Regions from separate parts of the Affinirhizobium helianthi genome, predicted to be linked through region 1. Evidence: riboswitches for the same ligand, from Rfam matches in the RefSeq annotation. Region 1 holds a riboswitch; each other region holds the start of a gene.
The links. A riboswitch is a leader RNA that binds a small molecule or an ion and turns the genes downstream of it on or off. The one in region 1 is predicted to bind cobalamin.
Positions count from the first base shown of each region.

Region 2: linked by a shared signal. The riboswitch ahead of ACFSE1_RS12340 (DUF1636 family protein) and the one ahead of nrdH (glutaredoxin-like protein NrdH) in region 1 are both predicted to bind cobalamin.
Region 3: linked by a shared signal. The riboswitch ahead of ACFSE1_RS05865 (energy-coupling factor ABC transporter permease) and the one ahead of nrdH (glutaredoxin-like protein NrdH) in region 1 are both predicted to bind cobalamin.

Region 1 covers NZ_JBHUEQ010000035.1:81,389-89,223, reverse strand. Annotated here, with positions in the region: gene nrdE (class 1b ribonucleoside-diphosphate reductase subunit alpha) at 1-1,029, opposite strand, end outside; gene nrdI (class Ib ribonucleoside-diphosphate reductase assembly flavoprotein NrdI) at 1,017-1,415, opposite strand; gene nrdH (glutaredoxin-like protein NrdH) at 1,426-1,647, opposite strand; cobalamin riboswitch at 1,895-2,109, opposite strand; gene aspA (aspartate ammonia-lyase) at 2,781-4,208, shown strand; gene ACFSE1_RS17980 (ArsR/SmtB family transcription factor) at 4,505-5,434, shown strand; gene arfA (arabinosylfuranosidase ArfA) at 5,551-7,062, shown strand; gene ACFSE1_RS17970 (ABC transporter ATP-binding protein) at 7,070-7,835, shown strand, end outside.
Region 2 covers NZ_JBHUEQ010000023.1:30,747-38,581, reverse strand. Annotated here, with positions in the region: gene ACFSE1_RS12365 (M20 family metallopeptidase) at 1-314, opposite strand, end outside; gene cobD (threonine-phosphate decarboxylase CobD) at 392-1,438, opposite strand; gene cbiB (adenosylcobinamide-phosphate synthase CbiB) at 1,437-2,408, shown strand; gene ACFSE1_RS12350 (cobyric acid synthase) at 2,392-3,861, opposite strand; gene cobO (cob(I)yrinic acid a,c-diamide adenosyltransferase) at 3,861-4,475, opposite strand; cobalamin riboswitch at 4,590-4,807, shown strand; gene ACFSE1_RS12340 (DUF1636 family protein) at 4,908-5,321, shown strand; gene cobW (cobalamin biosynthesis protein CobW) at 5,334-6,371, shown strand; gene cobN (cobaltochelatase subunit CobN) at 6,371-7,835, shown strand, end outside.
Region 3 covers NZ_JBHUEQ010000006.1:165,563-173,397, reverse strand. Annotated here, with positions in the region: gene ACFSE1_RS05890 (aminotransferase class III-fold pyridoxal phosphate-dependent enzyme) at 1-126, shown strand, start outside; gene ACFSE1_RS05885 (acetylxylan esterase) at 264-1,238, shown strand; gene ACFSE1_RS05880 (Lrp/AsnC family transcriptional regulator) at 1,269-1,745, opposite strand; gene ACFSE1_RS05875 (1-aminocyclopropane-1-carboxylate deaminase) at 1,895-2,914, shown strand; gene ACFSE1_RS05870 (diacylglycerol kinase) at 3,289-3,681, shown strand; cobalamin riboswitch at 3,770-3,981, shown strand; gene ACFSE1_RS05865 (energy-coupling factor ABC transporter permease) at 4,028-4,708, shown strand; gene ACFSE1_RS05860 (ArsR/SmtB family transcription factor) at 4,714-5,139, opposite strand; gene ACFSE1_RS05855 (peroxiredoxin) at 5,136-5,768, opposite strand; gene ACFSE1_RS05850 (MBL fold metallo-hydrolase) at 5,884-6,810, shown strand; gene ACFSE1_RS05845 (YeeE/YedE family protein) at 6,823-7,254, shown strand; gene ACFSE1_RS05840 (DUF6691 family protein) at 7,251-7,706, shown strand; gene ACFSE1_RS05835 (sulfite exporter TauE/SafE family protein) at 7,706-7,835, shown strand, end outside.

The DNA of each region.
Region 1 (7,835 bases):
GATGCGGGCATCCTCCACCATCTCGCGGTATTTCTCCGTCACCGAAATCTCGGTGAATGGTACCCCATAGACCCGCTCTACGTCGTGCGGCGAGAACAGATACATATCCTCGTTGTGTTTCGCCAGTTCGAACGCGATGTCTGGAATGACGACGCCGAGGGACAGCGTTTTTATGCGGATCTTTTCGTCCGCGTTTTCCCGCTTGGTATCGAGGAACCGCATGATGTCCGGGTGATGGGCATGAAGATAGACCGCACCGGCACCCTGTCTCGCGCCAAGTTGGTTGGCATAGGAGAAGGCATCTTCCAGCATCTTCATCACTGGGACTACGCCTGAGGACTGGTTCTCGATTTGCTTGATGGGAGCGCCCATTTCGCGCAGGTTCGTCAGAGACAGGGCAACGCCCCCTCCCCGCTTGGAGAGCTGCAGCGCCGAGTTGATCGCTCGGCCGATGCTTTCCATGTTGTCTTCGACGCGAAGCAGGAAGCAGGATACAAGCTCGCCGCGGCTCTTCTTACCCGCATTGAGGAAGGTGGGCGTCGCCGGTTGAAAGCGACCGGAAATGATTTCCTCCACGAGTTCACGCGCAAGCTGCTCATTGCCGCGTGCAAGTGTGAGCGCCACCATGCAGACCCGGTCTTCGTAGCGCTCCAGATAGCGTTTCCCGTCAAAAGTTTTCAGTGTGTAGCTGGTGTAGTATTTGAACGCGCCGAGGAAGGTCGGGAACCGAAATTTCTTTGCGTAGGCTACGTCGAAGAGGTCGCGCACGAAGTTGAACGAATACTGATCGAGCACCTCACGCTCGTAATACCCTTCCGTTACAAGGTAGTCTATTTTCTCTCTAAGGTTGTGAAAGAAGACGGTGTTCTGATTGACGTGGCTGAGGAAATATTGCCTTGCTGCCATGCGATCCTTGTCGAACTGGATCTTTCCCTCGTCGTCATAGAGGTTCAGCATGGCGTTCAGCGCGTGATAATCAAGCGTGTCCTCGGTTGAGGCGCTCGTTTTCGTGGTGGTCAGCGTGTCCAAAATCGTTCCAGTCCCTGTCTCACGGCGATGACGTCCTCTTCGGTACCGAGAAGCTCGAACCGGTAGAGAAGCGGGACGCCGCATTTGTCGGCGATGATCTTTCCGGCGCGCCCATAGGCCACGCCGAAATTGGTATTGCCTGCCGCGATGACGCCGCGGATGAGGCTTCGGTTATGGGCATTGTTGAGGAAGTGGATGACGGGCTTCGGCACAGCGCCCTTGTCCCCTCCCCCGCCATAGGTTGGGCTGACGAGGACATAGGGATCATTCACCAGCGGCGGAGTGGCGGCTGCATCCAGCGGCAGACGCAGAGCGTGCGTAGCAAGCTTGTCCACGAAGCGGCGGGTGTTTTCCGAACGACTGGAGAAGTAGACGAGAGCGCCCATCACCGAACTTTCAGGCAAGCGCGCTGATCATATCCGGCCGGAAGCCAGCCCAGTGTTGATCGCCAGCGATGACGACAGGCACCTGACGGTAGCCGAGTTCCTGCACCAAGGCCAATGCTGCCCCGTTCTCGGAAACATCAATGATCGTATAGTCGATACCCTGGCGGTCCAGGGCGCGGGTGGTTGCTGTGCATTGAACGCAGGCTGGCTTGGAGTAGACAGTGATCGACATGGGATACCTCTAAAGAAAATGGGCGCAAGGAAACGCTGTCGGACCGACCTGGGCCCAACGCGCAGAGAAGCGACGTGAAGAAAGTGAAGCGAGCAACCTCAGTCGTAACGACTAAGGATCAGCAATAATCTGTAATGGTGTATTCATGGCCTTCACCCCGAAGCAGACATATGGCGGGTGAGCAGGACGGCTCAGGACCGGGGTTCATCCGGACGCATTAAACCGCACCCTGCCTGGCACCCCGCCGGCGGACGTATCGATCGAGGCAGGTCTCCTGGCTCACGGGTCGCTGCACCTGCTCCGCCTTCCCGGTTTCACCCAGTGGCATGATAGAGCAAGCACTCGCCGTTCACAGTTGCGGGGGCAGCCTCGGCTTCGCGAACATCATGTTCGCTACCGAATTCCCGTCTTAGCTCATCGATTCCAGTCGAATCCATGAGAACCTCGAACGCTACATATTGTAGACAAGGTTAAATCTGCGTCAATATCTGTTGTGTGTCTGTCTTGAATTCACCGGGGATAACTTTGCGATGGGCGATCGGGCTGTCACTCAGAAGGAACAGTTTTGGTCTCGATCCAGGTTGCCTACGATGGTCAGCGCGGTCATTCCGTGTAGGCCCCTCACCTGGCCGCTGACGTTATTTGGGTGGGCATGGACGATTGCGTGTTCCTCGTGCCACTGCGGCGCGGGATGATGATCCCGCCTGCACTCTCTCCGCGCTTGGTGTTGAGTATCGCACAGCTACCGCATTTGGTGATGACGTTTCGCGCTGCTGACTGACGATGGCGCGTATCTTGCGAAACAGGAATTGATAAATCCTGACAGCTGTCAGGGTTCCCTCACCTCTCCCGGCCTGACAGCTGTCAGAGTTTTGCGCCCGGCTTCCGGCCTGAACTGCAACAAGTATGGACGCCGCACTACCTAAAAACTGTCAATTGACCGACCGAGCCAGCACAGTTACGCCGGGATAGGGAAGAGGATTGTTGCAGGCGGAAGCTTGCGGCAGGTCATTGAGGAGGAGGTTATCTACAATGCGCCAGCTTTACTTTGCGCTCAGTTCATCCTTTGCCGCCTTGCCTCGAGCCCTTTGATCCGAAGCATTCCATTGAAGAATTTTCTCTGGAGGAATAACATGGAAGAAGTCGCGGCATTTCGTTCGGAACACGATCTCCTTGGGGATCGCGATGTGCCGATGGAAGCCTATTACGGTGTTCATACCTTGCGCGCCGTTGAAAACTTCCAGATCTCCGGGCAACGTCTTTGCGATGCACCTGATCTGATCATCGCGCTTGCGGCCATCAAGGAAGCCGCAGCCCAGGCCAATATGGATCTCGGACTGCTTGGGCCAACTCAGGGCAACGCAATCATTGCGGCGTGCCGCGAGATTCGAGACGGCGCGCTGCATGATCAATTCGTCGTCGATCTCATCCAGGGCGGCGCCGGAACCTCCACCAATATGAACGCCAATGAAGTCATTGCAAATCGCGCGCTAGAGATTCTTGGCCACCGCCGCGGTGAATACACGCATCTTCACCCGAATGAGCATGTCAATCTCAGTCAGTCCACCAACGATGTCTATCCAACGGCGCTGAAGCTGGCAGCCTGGGCCGGTATTCATCGCCTTCTGCGTTCCATGGGAGATCTGCGTCTGGCCTTTGCCGAAAAGGCTGGTGAATTCTCCGAAATTCTGAAGATGGGGCGCACCCAGTTGCAGGATGCCGTGCCCATGACGTTGGGGCAGGAATTTGGAACCTATGCTCTGATGCTTGCGGAAGACGAGGCGCGCCTGTCCGAGGCAGCGCAGCTGATCCGGGAGATCAACCTCGGCGCCACCGCAATTGGTACCGGCATTACCGCGCATCCAGATTATGCTGCACGTGTCAGGGATCGCCTCTCCGAAGTCGTTGGCTTTGACCTCTTGACCTCGCCCGATCTGGTGGAGGCGACGCAGGATTGCGGTGCCTTTGTTCAGCTCTCCGGTGTTCTGAAGCGGGTTGCGGTCAAGCTGTCAAAAACCTGCAACGATCTGCGCCTCTTGTCGTCCGGGCCGCGCGCCGGGTTCAATGAAATCAATCTTCCTGCTCGTCAGGCCGGTTCCTCCATCATGCCGGGAAAGGTTAACCCGGTGATCCCGGAAGTGGTCAATCAGGTTGCATTCGAAGTGATTGGCAATGACGTAACCATCACCATGGCGGCTGAGGCCGGGCAGTTGCAGTTGAATGCCTTTGAGCCGATTATCTTCTACAGCCTGTCCAGATCCATTGCGCATCTCACCGCAGCATGTGGCACGCTGGAGAAAAACTGCGTGCGTGGTATTACGGCGAACAAGGAAAGGCTCCGCGATATGGTGGAGCACTCCATCGGTATCGTCACAGCGCTCAACCCTTACATCGGCTATCGCAATGCGACGGAGATTGCTCTTGAGGCGCACCGAAGTGGACGCGGAGTCTACGAACTGGTGCTGGAAAAGGGTTTGATGTCAAAGGATCGCTTGGATGCCGTTCTGCGTCCGGAAACCCTGACAAAGCCGCAGCCGCTCATTTTGGCGGAAACCGCATGAGGCGCTGATCTCCGGTCCTTGCCGGGCGGGAGAGGTTTTGCCCGGCAAGTGACTGCAAAAATGGGCTTCGTGGCAAGATCGCCAGCGGGCCGCAGTGCATCAGCCATCGGTCTTGCGGACATGTTTTGGTTCCTGTTTCCCTGGCCGCACATACCTATCACCCAAACATTGCATCCATGGCAAAAGGTTGATCCTTTGCGCTTGACCGCTCAGGCCGCAGTAATCCAATCGACAGATGTCATCAGGTGGTTTAAATCTGATTTTCCGATATACATCAATGGTGCTGAGACGACCATATGACGCCTAACTTCCTGTTGATTGATGCCGAGAAGGACTTCGATGTCTTGAAGGCTGCCGCTTCGCCTGTGCGTGTTCAGATCCTGAAGATCCTGCATGAGGCTGACGGTCTCAACGTAAACGAAATCGCAGACCGTCTTCAGCAGCCGCAATCATCGATTTCCTCAAGTATTACAATATTGGAAGAGGCTGGGCTTGTACGGACGGAGACGCGCAAAGCCCGCAAGGGCAGCCAGAAAATATGCTTTGCCACCTATGACGAACTGATTATTTCCTTCCACAAGGCGGAGCAGGCGGCAGATGCCAATCTGATTGCTGTCTCTATGCCCCTTGGGCTCTATACCCAAAGCTCAGTGACAGCACCTTGTGGGATCTGTTCGCCGGAAGGCATTATCGGGCTCCTGGATGTGCCCGATACTTTCATGGATCCAGACAGGATGAAGGCCGCCCTTCTGTGGTTCACCTCGGGTTATGTAGAGTATCAATTTCCCAATAACGCGAAAATACAAGGGCGAAACATCGAAGAAATGGAATTTTCGATGGAAGTCAGTTCCGAGGTTCCCGGTACTCATAGCAACTGGCCGTCGGATATTACACTATCGGTCAATGGCATTGAACTCGGAGACTGGACATCGCCGGGAGATTTTGGCGACAAAAGGGGGCTCTACACGCCGGATTGGTGGAAATTGTCTGGTTCCCAGTACGGTATGTTGAAGACCTGGCGCATCACACATGATGGCAGTTACGTCGATGGTACAAGGATTTCAGGCGTTTCGTTGAAAGATCTGGATCTGTCTTCGCACAGGTCGATCCGTTTGCGCATCGAAGTCAAGCAGGATGCGCGCCATCCGGGCGGGCTCAATATCTTCGGACGTGGCTTTGGGAATTACGATCAGGAGATCCTCCTTCGCCTGAGAACGTCAGGCTGACGCCCTGATCCAAAAGTATGATTTTCACCGTTGACATACGATATTCCTCCTATAACAATATCATAATATCTGGTTCATATCGAATTGTATGATACAGATTGTAAGGGAGGAATTCTATGAAAGCGCGTGTTTCCGTCCACCGGGACTTCCGGATTGGGCGCATTGATGATCGTCTTTATTCTGCTTTTATCGAGCATATGGGTCGCGCGATCTATGGCGGCATCTATGAACCCGGCCATCCCCAGGCCGACGACAACGGCTTTCGCAAAGATGTTCTGAAGTTTGTTCAGGATCTCAAGATACCGGCGATCCGCTATCCGGGTGGAAATTTCGTTTCCGCCTATCGTTGGGAAGACGGGATCGGCCCGCGCGATCAAAGACCGATCCGCCTGGATCTGGCCTGGCGCTCGAAGGAAACGAACCAGATTGGCATCAACGAGTTCGCCGAATGGGCAAACATGGCTGGCATCGAGATGATGCTGGCGGTCAATCTGGGCTCCCGCGGGCTGGATGATGCACGCAACTTCCTTGAATATGTCAATTTCCCCGGCGGCACGGCCCTCAGCGATCTGCGCCGCAGCCACGGCGCTATCGAGCCGCATGGGGTGAAGATGTGGTGCCTTGGCAACGAGATGGACGGTCCATGGCAGATCGGCCACAAGACGGCGGTCGAATATGGCAGGCTTGCCAATGAGACCGCGAAAGCCTTCAAGGGTTTTGACCCGAGCATCGAGGCGATTGTCTGCGGCAGTTCGAACGATCGCATGCCAACCTATCCCGAATGGGAACGTGAGGTTCTGGAAGAGTGCTACGAGAATGTCGATCACATCTCCCTGCACAAATATTTCGGCAACAACAGCCGCGATACGCTGAACTATTTCGGCAAGATCGAGGAGACCGGGCGCTACATCCAGACCATTGGCGGTGTCATCGACTACGTCAAGGCCAAGAAACGCGCCAAGAATGACGTCGGTATCTGCTTCGATGAATGGAATGTCTGGTATCACATACGCGAGGAAGATGGCGAGCGCATCAAGAGTTGGGATTGGCCGGAAGCTCCCGCACTTCTGGAAGAGACCTATAATTTCGAGGATGCACTTTTCGTTGCCGGTCTGCTGAATGAGTTTATCCGTCGCTCGGATCGTGTCCGCATTGCCTGCATTGCGCAATTGGTCAATGTCATTGCACCTATTCGGGCGGAAAAGAACGGTCCGGCCTGGCGCCAGACGATCTACTATCCTTACCAGTTCGCCTCGCTCTATGGCCGTGGTGATGCACTGAACGTGGCCGTCGATTGCCCGACCTATGACTGCAATGCTGCCGACGATGTGAAGTATCTGGATGTCGCCGGTGTCTACAGCGCCGAAGAGGGAATGGTCACGCTCTTTGTTCTCAATCGCCACCTGACGGATACGGCTGAACTGGATGTGAGCCTTTTCGGCTACGCAAAGCCGGAGCTTTCCCTGCATCTGGTTATGGAAGGTTACGATTTGCGCGTCGGCAATGGCCCGGATCAGTCGGATCGTGTGGTGCCCACCACCGGAAAGGGCGTTGCGGTTGAGGACGGATGCCTGAAGGGACGGCTTGCACCGCTCTCCTATCATGTGCTGCGGCTGAAGGTACAGTGAGGCGGCCATGGGTGTCCGTCTCCAGAATGTAGCGAAATCCTTCGGTTCCTTCACCGCCATCCGCGATGTTTCCATGCAGATTCCCACCGGAAGCTTCGCCGTTTTTGTCGGTCCATCCGGTTGTGGAAAATCGACACTGCTTCGCATGATTGCCGGCCTTGAGGAGACAAGCGGCGGCGAGATCTTCATCGAGGATCGGGAGGTCACGGCAGTCGAGCCTGCTGATCGCGGCGTCGCCATGGTCTTTCAGAACTATGCGCTCTATCCGCATCTGTCGGTGTTCGAAAACATGGCTTTCAGCCTCAGACTTGCAAGACGACCCAAGGCGGAGGTCTTGGCCCGTGTGGGCGAGGCGGCACGGATTCTTCAACTGGAGGAGCATCTGCACAAGAAGCCCTCACAGTTGTCTGGCGGGCAAAGGCAGCGTGTCGCGATCGGTCGGGCCATTGTTCGTCAGCCGAAGGTCTTTCTCTTCGATGAGCCGCTGTCGAATCTTGACGCCGAATTGCGCGTGCAAATGCGTCTGGAGCTGACGAGGCTCCATCGCAGGCTGGGCGCGACGATGATCTATGTCACGCATGATCAGGTGGAGGCGATGACACTGGCCGACAAGATCTTCGTGCTCAAAGGCGGTATCGTGCAGCAGGCGGGCGCGCCGCTGGAACTTTACGATGATCCCGACAACCGCTTTGTCGCCGGGTTCATCGGGTCACCTTCGATGAACTTCCTTGAGGGGCGGGTCATCGAACAGGCAGGTGACCGTGTGACGCTTG
Region 2 (7,835 bases), on a different contig from region 1:
GCGACAAGCGGCTCGTAATGCGTGACACCCGCCTTCTGGCTGAGGCCCGCAAGCGCATCATATTCACCGAGAAAGGCAATCACCGGACCGCCCTCCCCTGCCTCACCGATCATCGCGGTAGGAATGCCGGCCACAGTATCGGTGATGCGAAAGCCCTGCGCCTCCAGCATCTCCCGGTGCGCGGCAGCGGATTGCACTTCCATGTAGCAGGTTTCAGGCGTTGCCCAGACCCTGTCGCTTAGCTCCAGAAACACCTCCCTCTTCTGATCGATCCTGTCGAAAACCTCGGGAAGGTTATGGCTGAATGAGGACATGGAAATTCACCTGTTCATGGCATTGCGAAGCGCCAACCTAGCGAAAAGCAGCCAGCACGCCAAGCTTTGTTCACTTTTCAGCTCTGCCAGTTTTTTGAGCAGAGGACCGCACCTAATCGCTCCCACTCGCCTTCGGACGGCAAGCCAAAACGCAGAAATTGCGGCCGCTCCGAAAAGCGCCGCACCAGAATTCCAGCCTTTCCAAGCACCTGATGGATTTCGCTCGCCTGTTCATGCCGGGCATAGCGGAACAGGGTGGTGCCGCTGACAACCGGCAAATCCGCCTGTGCCAGAAGTCCATCCAGCCTCTCGGCCTCCTGCCTGAGACGCAGGCGCATGTTCTTTTGCCAGACCTGATCGGCCAGCGCTTGCCTGCCGATGTGAAGTGTGGGGCCGGGAATGGCCCAGGGACCGAGAAGATGACGCACATGCTGTGCATGATCGGGCGATGCCACGGCAAAGCCAAGCCGAATGCCGGCGAGACCGAAAAACTTGCCGAAGGATCGCAACACAGCCAGACCCGGATGAACCTGCGCCACCAGCGAAGAGGGCTCGTCCATCACATCGCGGAAAGCCTCATCGACCAGCAGAAGCCCGCCCTTTTTCGCCAGACTGTGCGAGAGCGCCAGCAGCCTCTCATCGGCAATCATCCGTCCATCCGGGTTGTTGGGATTGACCACCACAGCGAGATCCGCAGCCTCAAGCGCGTCAGGATCGCTCGCCTCTACGGTTTGAAAGCCGAGCATGCGTGCCGTTTTTGCGTGCTCGGCATAGGTGGGAGAGAGAATGGCGGCGGTGAGGCTGCTTCGGTCCCGACCGGAAAAGACGCTTTCCACGAGCATGGGCAGAAAAAGATGCGTTCCTGGCGCGGCTGCAACATGGTCGCCGGACTTTGCGCCATAGGCCCGTGCAGCAATCGCGCAAAGATCGCGAAGCTCCGATGGATCGGGAAGCCGTGAGAAAGCAGTGGCGGGCACCGGGGAATAAGCATAAGAATGCGGATTGACACCGGTGGAAAGATCGATCCAGGGCTGCGGCGCATCGGTAAATGCGAGCGCCGCCCGCGAAAGGGAGCCGCCGTGTTCGATCGTATTTCCTTCCAGCTTGTCCATTGCACTCACCATGGCTTTTTCAATCGCGTTCCTTGCCCTGCTTATTGAACGGATCTTCGGCTATCCGCAATGGCTTCTCGCCCGGATCGGCCATCCGGTCATGTGGATCGGCGGGCTTATCTCGGCTCTGGAGAAGCGGTACAACGATCAAAGCACCAACTTTGAAACCCGCCGCCGCAACGGGTTGATCTGCTTCATCTTGCTTCTTGCATTGACCTTCGCAGTGTCCGGCATCATCGAAAGCAGCCTCCTCTGGCTGCCGTTTGGCTTCGTGCTGGTGGCCATGCTGGGTTCCAGCCTTCTGGCGCAAAAAAGCCTCGAAGAACACGTGGAAGCCGTGGCAACCGGACTTGAAAAAGGTGGGCTTGCAGCGGGGCGACAGGCGGTTGCGATGATTGTGGGGCGTGACCCGGACCAGCTGGATGAGGCGGGAGTTTCACGTGCAGCCATCGAAAGCCTTGCCGAGAATTTTTCCGATGGCATCACCGCGCCCGCTTTGTGGCTGGGTCTGGCGGGGCTGGCAGGGGGCGCTGCCTACAAGGCCACGAATACAGCCGACAGCATGATTGGCCACAAGAACGAACGCTATCACGCCTATGGCTGGGCAGCGGCGCGTTTCGATGATCTGGTCAACCTGCCCGCTTCCCGCCTCACCGCCCTTCTCTTTGTGGCCGCAGCCTTCACCACACCCGGAGCATCGGCAGCAAAAGCCTGGGAAGCGGTGAAACGGGATGCTTCCCGGCACAAATCCCCCAATGCCGGCTGGCCGGAAGCCGCCATGGCTGGCGCCCTGGGCCTCGCGCTGGCAGGGCCGCGCGTCTATGGCGGCACGCTGGTGGACGATCACTTCATGGGTGAAGGTGGACGGCGCGAGGCAACTGCTGCCGATATTCGCCGCGCGCTTTCGCTTGCCCGGACGGCTGATCTCCTCTTGCTCATTCTGTTCGGCCTGGTCGCGGCGGTTCCTACCGCGCTACTCTAAGCAGGGCATCGAGATCCAGATGCTTTTCCAGATGCGCGGCCAATAGCTCCAACACATCCTCAACCCCCTGCTCATAGTCGATCCGCGACGCGGTTCCGCCAAGGCGGGTGAGCCAGGCAGACCTTTGCCCATCATCGGCAAAAAGCCCGTGCACATAGGTTCCGGAAACGAGACCTGAGGCGGAAACCGCACCTTCCGGGCGCTCATGAATGGTTGCGAAAGGTCGAGCGCAGTCCACACCCTCGGTCTGCCCGACATGCATTTCATAGCCGGAGAAAGAAATGCCGTCGCTGGTGGTGCCGGACACGGCCTCAAGACGCTTATCTCCAGTCAGCCGCGTGTCGACATTCAGTAGTCCGAGACCTTCCTCAACCGCACCGGCCGGACCTTCGATACCATCCGGGTCAGCCACCGTCTTTCCCAGCATCTGATAGCCGCCGCAAAGGCCGATAACCGGCTTTCCCTGCCGCACATGGGCTTTGATATCGATATCAAAACCTGCGGATTTCAGGGCCTGAAGATCGCTGATCGTGGCCTTGGAGCCAAGCAGAAGCACGAGGTCCGCATCGTTGGGCAATGCATTGCCGGGGCGAACACGGATCAGTTCCACATCCGGTTCCGCATCCAGTGGATCGAGATCATCAAAGTTGGAAACATGCGGCAGGATTGGCACCGCAATTTTGATCTTTGCCCCTGCCTTTCGCGTGGGCTGCGAATTCAGAGCCAGCGCATCCTCCGCCGGCAGCCTTGAGGCGTGGGAAAAGTGCGGCAGAAGGCCGATGGGGCTCCACCCGGTAAAGCCTTCAATCATCCGCATGCCTTCATCGAAGAGGCTGGGATCGCCCCGGAAGCGATTGACGATAAAGCCCTCGATCATCGCGGCATCGTGGCGATCAAGAACGGCCTTGGTGCCAGCGATACTGGCGATGACACCACCTCGATCGATATCGCCAATCAGGATAACCGGCACGTCAGCCGCGCGGGCAAAGCCCATATTGGCAATGTCATTGCGGCGCAGATTGACCTCGGAGGCGCTGCCTGCCCCTTCCACCAGCACCAGATCGGCGCGATCCTTCAAATGCGCGAAGCTTTCCAGCACACGCGGCATGAGGCCCGCCTTGATTTGCTGATATTCTGCGGCACGGGCATTCCCCTCCACCTTGCCCTGCACGACCAGCTGTGCGCCGACTTCGCTTTGCGGCTTCAAGAGCACCGGGTTCATGTGAACCGAAAGTGGCACGCGAGCGGCACGCGCCTGCAACGCCTGCGCACGCCCGATTTCGCCGCCATCTACCGTGACAGCCGCATTGTTCGACATGTTCTGCGGCTTGAAGGGCAGGATGCGCAAACCCCGGTTCAGGAAGGCACGCGCCAGCCCGGCCACGATCAGCGACTTGCCGACATCGGAACCGGTTCCCTGAAACATCAGGGCTTTGGCTTGTCCTCCAGCCATCAAAACTCGATCCCGGCCTGCGCCTTTACCCCTGCCTTGAAGTGGTGCTTCACCAGCGTCATCTCGGTGACCATGTCCGCCACCTCAATCAACGCAGGCTTGGCGTTACGCCCCGTGACGATGACATGCAGATCCGGGCGGCGGGCAGTAAGGTCCAGCACGACCTTTTCCAGATCGAGATATTCATAGCGAAGTGCGATGTTCAGCTCGTCCAGAATAACAAGGCCCACATCCGGAAGCGCCATCATCTCCAACGCCTTTTCCCAGGCGCGTTCAGCGGCGGCAACATCGCGTTTCAGATCCTGCGTATCCCAGGTGAAGCCCTCACCCATCGTATGCCAGATCACGCGATCACCGAAAGCGTCCAGCGCCACCCGCTCGCCCGTATCCCAGGCACCCTTGATGAACTGCACGATGGCAATCTTGCGGCCATGGCCAAGCATCCGCAGGCCCAGACCGAAAGCCGCCGTGGACTTGCCCTTTCCGGGACCCGTATTGACGATCAGAAGACCCTTCTCGATGGTTTTCGATGCCACTTCCGCATCCTGAACCGCCTTGCGATTGGCCATTTTGCGCCGATGCCGCTCGGCTTCGCTCTCATCGATTTCCTTCATCGGCCTTGCCTCGCATCCGCATTGTCAGAGCGCGGGACTATAGCCAAACGCGGCCTCACGACAATGGCCCACCGAAACTGCCGCACCTAGCGGCATTGACATGTCGTCATTCAACCGCATAGTGAAGATGACGGTCTTTCCCCGGCAACGGGGGGAGCTAAGAGGGAACGTGGTGCGGCGCCTCGCCTAAACCACGGCTGCCCCCGCAACTGTAAGCGGCCCCCGCACATTCTGCGGGAAACCCTGCGCATCATGCCACTGAAGACAATTCGGGAAGGTAGCGCCGGGTATGAACCGCGAGCCAGGAGACCTGCCGTCTGACGAATGGTCCAACCGGGCGGGGTGCTCCGGCAGGGATAGTATCAATGGCACGCAGGCCTCTGGCTGCGCGCGCCTGCACCCCACGGCTATTTTTGGAAAAAGGGGTGCGTCTTGGATTTCCAGTCGCAATGTCAGTCTGACGAACCTGTTGCCGCTCAACCGCGAGTGATTATCCATGTCTGCGAAACCTGCCGCAGCGGGACGGAAGCAAGCGATGGACCGCGCGACGGCGCGCGTCTCGCAGATCAGACGGCATCACTGGCACAGGCCGGTATCGCCGTGGTGCCTGTTGCCTGTCTTGCCAATTGCAAACGCGCCTTGAGCGCCTGCATCCAGCGCGTGGATGGCTGGTCCTATGTTTTTGGCGAGCTTGGCCTGGATGCCAGCCCCGACCTCATCGAAGGTGCGCGTCTTCTCGCCAGTTCTGCCGATGGACTGATGCCGTGGAAGGGCCGACCGGATTGCCTGAAGCGCGGCATGATCGCCCGCATCCCACCCATTCCCACTCAATTTCCGAAGATTTGAAGGACCGATTTCATGACCAATACCCTCTCCCGCATTCCCTGCACCGTTGTGACCGGTTTCCTCGGAGCCGGAAAAACGACGCTGCTGCGCCATGCGTTGGAAAACATCAAGGGCAAGAGGCTTGCGGTGATTGTCAACGAGTTCGGCGATGTCGGCATCGATGGCGAAATCCTGAAAAGCTGCGGCATCGAGAACTGCCCGGAAGACAATATCATCGAACTGGCCAATGGCTGCATCTGCTGCACGGTGGCGGATGATTTCGTACCCGCCATCGACAAGATCCTCGCCATGGAGCCCAAGGTCGATCACATCCTGATCGAAACCTCGGGCCTGGCACTGCCGAAGCCGCTGGTGCAGGCGTTCCAATGGCCGGGCGTGAAAAGCCGCGTGACGGTGGATGGCGTGGTGGCCGTGGTGGACGGCCTGGCGCTGGCTGAAGGCCGCGTCGCAGACGATCTGGAAGCTCTGGCTGCCCAGCGCGCCGAGGATCAGTCTCTCGACCATGACGATCCGGTGGAGGAAGTTTTCGAAGACCAGATTGCCTGCGCCGATCTTGTCATCCTGACCAAATCCGACCTGCTTTCCGCCGAAGACCTCGCCAAGGCGCATCAGCATGTGGAAGCGCATCTTCCGCGCGCGGTGAGGATTGTGAACGCGCAGAATGGCGAAATCGACCCGGCAATCTTCATCGGTCTTGGCCTGGCGGTCGAAGACGATATCGAGAACCGCAAGACACATCACGACGACGAGCTGGACCACGAGCACGACGATTTTGACAGTTTTGTTCTGGATATTCCGGCCATTGCAAGCCCGGACGAACTGAGCAACCGCATTGCGAAGGTCACGGAAGCCGAAAAAGTGCTGCGGATCAAGGGCTATGTAGAGGTGGCGGGCAAGCCCATGCGCCTTCTGGTGCAGGCGGTCGGTCCCCGCGTGAACCATTATTTCGACCGCCCCTGGAACGCCAGCGAGGCGCGACGTTCGCGTCTGGTGATCATTGGTGAAAAGGGCATCGACGCGGAAAAAATCGGAAAGCTCCTGGCCGCCTGATGCATATTCTCGCCGCCACATCCTCGTCCCTGGACGATCTCATAGAGCCGGTCGATCTGAACCAGACGCCGGGGGATGTGGTGGTGCTATCCTTTTCCGATAGCGACCTGAACGGCATTGCCTCGGCTTGGGACCGTAATCCCTCAAAAGGCGACTTGAGCCTTCGCCTTGCTCAACTGAGCGATCTTCGACACCCCATGTCCATCGATCTCTGGATCGATAAAGTCGCGAGCCACGCCAGAGTGCTGCTTGTGCGCATTCTCGGCGGCTATGACCGCTGGCGCTACGGCGTGGACGAACTGGCGCGGAAAGCAAAAGAACGAAACATCTGTCTGATCCTGCTGCCGGGAGAATGCAGCGAAAACGACGACCGGCTGGCAGAGGCTTCCACCGTGGATGCCGCTGACATTGCCCTCTTCCTCTCCTATTTCCGCGAAGGTGGGCCCGGCAATCTGACAAAACTCGTTAGCCGGCTTGTTGCGAAAGCCAGACGGGAAGAACAGTCGGCGGAGCAAGCGGCAAACATTCCCCGCTGGGGCTTTTATCGGCCCGGACAGGGCGTGGTGACGCGCGAGACAGCGCTGATCGGACAACCCGGTCGCCGCCTCGTTCCGCTGATTTTCTATCGCTCCATGCTGCTGGCGGACGATGTTGAACCCATCGATGCGCTGACGCAAAGCCTTGAACAGCGCGGTATAGCCGTTCTGCCCGTTTTCGTTCCTGGATTGAAGGAGCGCGAGCTTCTGGCCACACTCCAGCGCGAGCTTCAGGCGCTCAACCCTGCCGCCGTGATCACGGCGACCGCCTTTGCCAGCCAAGCCGATCTTGATGGTCAGACGCTTTTCGATCACCTCGCCGTTCCGGTTTTCCAGGCGGTGATTGCCACGACCAAGCGAAAAGCGTGGCAAGAAAACCAACGTGGACTTGGGCCGTCTGATCTCGCCATGCACGTGGTTCTGCCGGAACTGGATGGCCGTCTCCTTTCCGGCATCATTTCGTTCAAGGCAGAGCGTGAAGCTGCTGCAGATTATGGCTTTGCCGGCTTTTCCAATCGACCAGAGCCAGATCGCGTGGATGCGGTCGCTGCCCGGATCGAAAAACATCTTGCCCTTTATGCCACGCCACCTGCAGAGCGCCAGATCACGATTATTCTGCCGGATTATCCCGGCGCGGATGGTCGCACCGGCTATGCCGTGGGGCTGGACGTGCCGGAAAGTGCCCGTCAGATGCTGATCGACCTGGGCGAGAACGGGTATAATGTCAGAGACATCCCATCGTCAGCGGCTGAACTGTTGGACCGGGTTCTGCGAGGATCCGAACAGTTAGCAATCGAGCAGTATCAGGCTGCCTTTAGCCAACTACCCGCCGCCGCGAGAGAAGCCGTCATCCGATGCTGGGGCGATCCATTAGCCGACGAAGGATGTTCGACGAAAGGTTTTCGTTTCCGCGCTGCCCGCTTCGGCT
Region 3 (7,835 bases), on a different contig from region 1:
CATGGGAACATCATCAAGATTAGGCCGCCGCTTGTCTTTAGCCTGTCCGATGCCTCCAGATGTCTGGCAGCGCTGGAACAGGCCTTGACAGAAGTGCCAGCCGAACTGCGTTTTGCAACGAGTTGAACCATTTAGAGAACGTCCAGCAAAAGTGCGTTAGCGGCTTTGCGTCCGGACTGCGTAAAAACAAAGATATAGAGGATTTCGGGTGACCTGTTCTCACCGGAAACGCTCTAGTATCTTAATCTTGCCGGGGGGATTGAATGCCGTTTCCAGATCTTACACAGCCTGAACTCGGCGTTTACATCAGCAATGTCGAGATGCCGGAAGATTTCGACGCCTTCTGGCAGACCACGATCGCGCAGGCGCGTGAACTGTGGGGAGACGTTCGCATTGTGCCGGAGCCGACAACGCTGAAGGTCATCGAGGTTTTCGATGTTACCTTCCCTGGTTTTGGCGGCCATCCCATTAAAGGATGGCTTATCCTGCCGAAGGAGCGCAAAGGTCGTTTACCGCTGGTCATGCAGTCTATCGGCTATGGCGGCGGCCGAAGCCTGCCGCATGAACAATTGCACTGGGCAGCATCGGGTTTCGCCTATTTCCGGATGGATACGCGCGGTCAGGGCAGTGTGTGGAGCGTTGGTGCGACGGCAGATCCCGAGGGGTCTTTCTCCTCCAGCCCGGGCTTTCTGACCCGTGGCGTTCTGAATAAGAACGACTATAATTATCGACGCGTCTTTACAGATGGCGTGCGCGCCATCGATGCGCTTGTCGCACTGGACTTCATCGATCCTGAGCGGATTGCTCTTTGTGGCGATAGTCAGGGGGGCGCCATTTCGATCGCGGCCGGGGCGCTCGACCCAAGGGTCAAGGCCATCATGCCTGACGTGCCGTTCCTGTGCGATTTTCGTCGCTCCGTGGCGGTCGCCTCCCGTGGCCCCTATCTGGAAATCGTGCGCTTTCTCTCCCAGCACAGAGACAAGAGCCAACCGCTATTCGAGACGCTGCGCTATTTCGATTGTGTCAATTTCGCGCGGCAGTCGCGGGCAAATGCATTGTTCTCAGTCGCACTGATGGATGAGATTTGTCCGCCCTCCGGTGTTTATGGTGCCTACAATGCCTATGCAGGGCCGAAATCGATAGTTGAATACGAGTTCAACAATCATGAAGGCGGACAGAGCTTCCAAGAGCGCCGCCAGATGGCTTGGCTCAGCGATCTCTTTGCCGTGACTTCTTGATGCCCGACCCGCCTCCCTGAAGGCGGGCGTTCAGAACGGCAATCTTGCATTGTCCTTGACGTTCTTCATCACGAAGAACGTCCGTGTTTGTCGCACACCTGGCAGCGCGATGAGCTTGTTGCCGTGCAGCTTGTTGAAATCGGCCATATCGCGCACGCGGATCTTGAGCAGGTAATCGAAGTCGCCTGCAACAAGATTGCAGTCGAGCACCTCCTTCAGTTCAAGGACGGCTCCTTCGAATGCCGCGAAACTTTCCGGTGTCGAACGGTCCAGCACCACGCCCACCATGACAAGAGCGCCAAGCCCGACGGGCATGGGTGCAATTTCGGCCCGGACTCCGGTGATGAAGCCCTCATCAAACAGGCGTTGCGTTCGCCGGTGGCAAGTTGCCGGGCTGACATTCACGCGGGATGCGAGTTCGGCATTCGTCAGGCGCCCATCGGTCTGAAGCGTGCGCAGAATGCGAAGATCAATACGATCGAGAGATGGTTTGGAAGATTCTTCCATTTGGGCGGCCTATGATGAATCGATGACAACATTTTCTCATTATGTTTGAAGTCAGGTGCCATTTCATCTCCCGATTTTGAGAGCACCTTTCAAGACTATTCGGCTAGCTTTTGCGAGTGAATTCATCACGCACAACCTCGGAGGCCGTCATGTCCCTTCTCGCGAAATTCGAACGCTATCCGCTGACCTTTGGCCCAACTCCCATCGAACATCTGCCTCGGCTCAGCCAGGCTCTGGGCGATAAGGTGCAGATCTTCGCAAAACGGGATGATTGCAATTCCGGCCTTGCCATGGGTGGAAACAAGCTGCGCAAGCTTGAATACATTGTGCCTGATGCACTGGCCTCGGGGGCGGACACACTTGTTTCCATTGGGGGCGTTCAATCGAACCACACCCGCATGGTGGCTGCGACAGCGGCAAAGATCGGTATGAAATGCGTTGTTATTCAGGAAAAATGGGTACCACATTACGATGCTGTTTATGACCGCGTCGGCAATATTCTGATGACCCGGCTGATGGGGGCGGATTCGCGTCTTGTGGATGACGGGTTCGACATCGGTATTCGCAAAAGCTGGGAAGATGCCATCCAATCGGTCAAAGATGCTGGTGGCAAACCCTATCCCATCCCCGCTGGCGCATCCGTGCATAAATACGGGGCGCTCGGCTATATCGGCTTCGCCGAGGAGGTCGCGGAGCAGGAGAAGGCGCTCGGCTATACGTTTGACTACATTATCGTTTGCGTTGTCACTGGCTCTACCCAGGCAGGCATGATCGTTGGCTTTGCGGCGCAGAACCGGGCCGATCGTGTCATCGGTATCGATGCATCCGGAACGCCAGAGCAGACGAGGGCGCAGGTTCGTTCAATTGTCGATAAGACCTCCAAACTGGTAGAGCTTGGCCGCAAGGTGCGTGAGGATGAAATCGTCATCAACCCCGATTACGCCTATCCGGCCTATGGTGTTCCGTCGGACGAGACGAATGAGGCTATTCGTCTTGCGGCTCGCACCGAGGCAATGATCACCGACCCCGTCTATGAGGGGAAATCCATGCAGGGCATGATCGACCTGGTTCGCAGAGGCTTTTTCCCCGCCGGATCAAAGGTGCTCTATGCCCACCTTGGTGGTGCGCCAGCCATCAATGGCTACAGCTATTATTATCGGGAAGGTTGAGGCTGTGCGGCACACCCACCGTTGTACGTAAGGCAGAACCGTTGATCGAGCGATCTTGTGGCAATGGCACGCCGAGATGCGAGGAGAGATCGAAGGATCTGTCTCTAGCCTTGGCGAAGAAGTTGCCACAACCCGGTCCACGTAAAGGCAAGGCAGGCGGTTCAAATCTCGCCAGTTGCTCAACCCGCCTTTTTCGGGTTTGTTTCAGATCCTGCGCGCAGAACCATGCGTAAGAGAGGGCACTTTCCTTTGTGCGCTTGCTGGGTCAGGATGCGTACGCGAATACTGGTGAAGATTGTCTCGGCATCGTCAGTTGGAGCACCGCGCTACCCACCCCCTCACTCGAGATCCATTCGAGCTGTGAGTCGAAAAGAATGCACGGTCCTGATCTTCCACCGGAGAAAGTCGATGGCATCCGCCATCTCCTGGCGGCTCAACGCTATTCTTATGGGGGCTTCCGGCGGCTTTGGCGGGAGGCGGCCTTTCGCCATGAGCTTTTGGCATTTGCAGGCGCTCTCGCGCTGTTTCTTGCCATTGGCGCGGGGGCTCTGAAGATCGTGATCCTGACTTGCCTTTTCCTCTTCGTTCTGGCGCTGGAAGCCTTGAACACGGCGGTGGAGGAGCTGGTGGACCGGGTCTCGCCCGAATATTCCCTGACCGGGCGTCACGCGAAGGATTTGGGCTCTTTTGCCGTGTTCTGCGGTTTGCTGATCTGCGGGATATTCGTTCTCTACACGCTGGCCGAGCGCCTTGGCTGGGTAACATAGGCCGATGGGAGAACGGCCCTCTTTCCATGCACTGCGCGCTTTTGTTGTGACTCCACCAAAAGCCGAATTGCCTTTGCCTGTCTTTCCCGCTTAGCTTGGGGGCGATGGTTCCGCCGGGTATTCCCGTCGGATGAAAAGGGAATGTGGTGAGACTGATATACGGTCGATTCCACAACTGCCCCCGCAACTGTAAGCGGAAGTTCGGTTCTTAATGCCACTGGCCAAATTCTTCTTTGAGGCTGGGAAGGCGAGCTGAGCGCTGCCGCAAGTCAGGAGACCTGCCATCGTTCACGGGCTTCGGCTCACTTTCATCATCCAGCCGCGCGGTGGGCGCGGGGAGGTCAACATGCATATCGAACCCGGCGTCGTCGATGGCGCCAAAATCCTATTGAGCTATGCCACAGCCGCGGCTGCTTTCGGCCTTGCGGCAAAACTGGTCCATGTGAGCCTGCGGGAAGAAGGGGGCGTGCTGCCTTTTATCTGCCGGAGCGTGCTGACAACCGGCCTTGTGTTCAGTTTCTTCGAGATCCTTCCCCATCATCCGGTCGGCGTTTCCGAGGTGCATCTCATTCTTGGATCGACACTGTTTCTGATGTTTGGCGCAGGGGCGGCCTCTATCGGCCTTGCTGCAGGATTGCTGATTCAGGGCCTTTTCTTCGCACCTTTCGATTTGCCGCAATACGGCATGAATGTAACAACGCTTCTGGTCCCGCTGTGGGGCATCGCGCTTCTTGCGCGGCGGATCATTCCGGCCAAAACTGCCTATGTGGATGTGAAATACGCCCAGGCTTTTCTTCTCTCGGCCAGCTATCAGGGCGGCATCGTAGTCTGGGTCGCCTTCTGGGCACTTTATGGCCACGGCTTCACCGTGGAGAACTTCGCCGAGATCTCAAGCTTCGGCATAGCCTACATGAGCGTCGTGCTGATCGAACCTGTCATTGATCTGGCGGTATTGGCTGCGGCCAAGGCCTTCTCTCAGTGGACCCGCGGCGCGCTGTTTACACGCAGACTGCATCAGGCGGCCTGATCCGGTCAGGATGAGTTCTGCTCTGATGCATCGATAATGGCCCATTGCGCCATTTCACCGAGTGGGTGAGGTGCTGGGCTTGATGCCGCTTTTGCTTCTCCCTGCTTCGAATGGGAAGTGGGGGGAGGGCAGAATAGCTTCAGCAATGTCTGAAGCACGGCGTCTACCCGTTCATCCGCAATGGAGTAGAAAATCTGGCGCGACTCACGGCGGGTTCGCACAACGCCAGCCTGCCGCAATTCCGCTAACTGCTGGGAGAGGGCTGGCTGCTTGAATGCCAGTTCCTCCTGTATCTCGCCCACAGATCGCTCTTTCTGCGAAATGAAGCACAGCAGCATCAACCGGCTTTGTGTTGAAAAAAGTCGGAGAAACTCGGCAGCTTCGGCCGATTTCTCCAACATTTGCTCAAGTGGCAGAGATGGAGGCGTCATTTTTGTCGCTCCCGATAGTACCAGGTTTCGCCTGTCTTCAACGGGCCAGCCTGGTCAAAGCGTGTTGCAGCGGGCTCCATCAGCGCTTCGCCCGGCTTCCAGCCTTCCGGCGTTAAAGCCTGCTCTCGCTCAGCGGTCTGGAGCGCCTCGACAAGGCGCAGCAGCTCCGCGACGGATCGGCCCACATTCATGGGATACCAGACGATCGCGCGGATAACCCCGACCGGATCGATAACGAAACTGCCGCGCACCGTTCCGCTGCCTCCGGCATTGGCATCCAGCATGCCGTAGGCGCGTGCAATGACCATCGAGGAATCTTCGATCAGGGGGAATCCAATCTTGATGCCAAACTTTTCTTCAATGTCTTTCAGCCATGCGAGATGCGCATAAAGACTATCGACAGAGAGGCCAAGCAAGGCGCAATCCAACCGCGCGAATTCCTGCTCTGCCCTTGCAAATGCGAGGAATTCGCTGGTGCAAACGGACGTGAAGTCCGCCGGATGCGAAAACAGCAAAACCCATTTTCCGCGATAGGACGAGAGCGAAATCGGCCCTTGCGTGGAGCGGGCGGTGAAGGCTGGCGCTGGATCATGCAAGCAAAGCGCGGGCGCTGGTATTCCGTCAGCCACGGTATTCTCTCCCTTGAAGGTCGGCGTCTAAGGCATAGCCCGATTCCGTCGGGCGCACCACTATTGCATATTTACAGTAAGTATGTATATGTTGTTATGAACGGAGGGTGTCGATATGTCAGACCCAGCAGTTTCACATGCAGCAGAAATCATCGAGAGCGCCCTTGCTGGCGCGCAGCCCCGACCAATCGTGAAGTCATTCTTCGATCCGGCGACGTTTACGATCAGTCACGTCGTTCGCGATCCGGATTCGCAAGCCTGCGCCATTATTGACAGTGTCCTTGATTATGATCCGGCAGCAGGCAGAACGACGAATGAATCAGCGCGGGCGCTGATTGATTACGTGAAAAGCGAAAACCTGGAAGTGCAATGGCTGCTGGAGACCCATGCCCATGCCGACCATCTTTCGGCAGCGCCCCTTCTGCAGATGGAGCTCGGCGGGCAGTTGGCCATCGGCAGGGATATCATTCGGGTCCAGCAGGTATTTGGCAAGATTTTCAACGCCGGAACCGAGTTTGAGCGGGATGGCAGCCAGTTTGATCATCTTTTTCAAGACGGCGATCGTTTTGCCATCGGCTCGCTGCAGGCCACAGTCTTGCATGTACCCGGGCACACGCCAGCATGCCTGGCTTATGTAATCGGCGATGCGGTTTTCCCAGGCGATACATTGTTCATGCCGGATTACGGCACGGCGCGGTGCGATTTTCCGGGTGGCGATGCCCGTATGTTGTTTCGCTCCATCCAGCGTCTGATGCAGCTGCCGGGTGAGGCCAGGCTATTCCTTTGCCACGATTACAAGGCGCCGGGTCGTGACGACTATGCATGGGAGACCACAATCGCAGCACAGCGAGCCGGAAACATTCATGTTCATGACGGTGTGTCCGAAGATGAGTTCGTTGCCATGCGCAACGCGCGGGACGCCAAGCTCGATATGCCCAAGCTGATCCTGCCATCCGTCCAGGTCAACATGCGCGGCGGCAAGTTGCCTCCTGCTGAAGATAACGGTGTGCAATACCTGAAAATACCGATCAACGTGATCTGACGAGAACAGCTTATGTCAATGTCATCTTTCCTTTTGCCTTTTGCGGGTGGTCTGCTTATTGGCACATCGGCTGGACTTTATCTGCTGCTGAATGGGCGCATTGCCGGCATTTCTGGCCTTGTTGCCTCCGCGTCCTATCTGGGAAATGCCTCCAGCCGCAGTCTGGCCTGGAGCTTTCTGGGAGGAATCCTGGCTGGCGCCTTTGTCCTTTCGCTTCTTCTCGGCTGGCCTGAGGTGGTGGTTACATCCTCGCTTCCCATACTGATCGTCAGTGGGCTTATCGTCGGTTTCGGCACGCGCCTCGGATCGGGATGCACAAGTGGTCACGGCGTCTGCGGCCTCGCACGCCTGTCTCCCCGTTCTTTGGTTGCCACGGCGATCTTCATGCTGACGGCAATGCTGACGGTCTTCGTGGTTCAACATCTTCTTGGAGGCGTGGTATGAACACTCGACTCATGGCCGCGCTCCTGGCAGGCGCACTTTTCGGGGCAGGCCTTGTCCTGTCGGGGATGAGCAATCCGGCGGTCGTTCTTGCCTTTCTGGATATCACCGGCAACTGGAACCCAGCCTTGGCCTTCGTCATGGGGGGCGCTCTTATTCCCTCAGCAATTGCTTATCGCATCACGGCAAAGCGGCAGGCGCCGCTCTTTGACAAGCAGTTCCATGTTCCGGCAAGTCGCGTCATCGATGCCAAGCTGGCGGGCGGATCGGCCTTGTTTGGCTTGGGTTGGGGGCTTGTGGGGCTTTGTCCCGGTCCCGCCATTGCTGGCTTGATCTTTGGCCGCTGGGAAATCGCCATTTTCGTCGCTGCCATGCTTGCCGGGATGTTCGTCCATCATGTTCTGTTCGAACGTCGTGGATCTGCCGCTCAGGCCCGCGTCAGGGCGTCATCATGATGCATCTGGAGCCGTTGCAATATCTGCTGGGAGCCTTTTCGGGTGGACTTGTCGGCTTCACGCTGGGCATGTTCGGCGGCGGTGGCTCCATATTGGCCGTGCCGTTGATGGTGTATTTCGTCGGCGTAC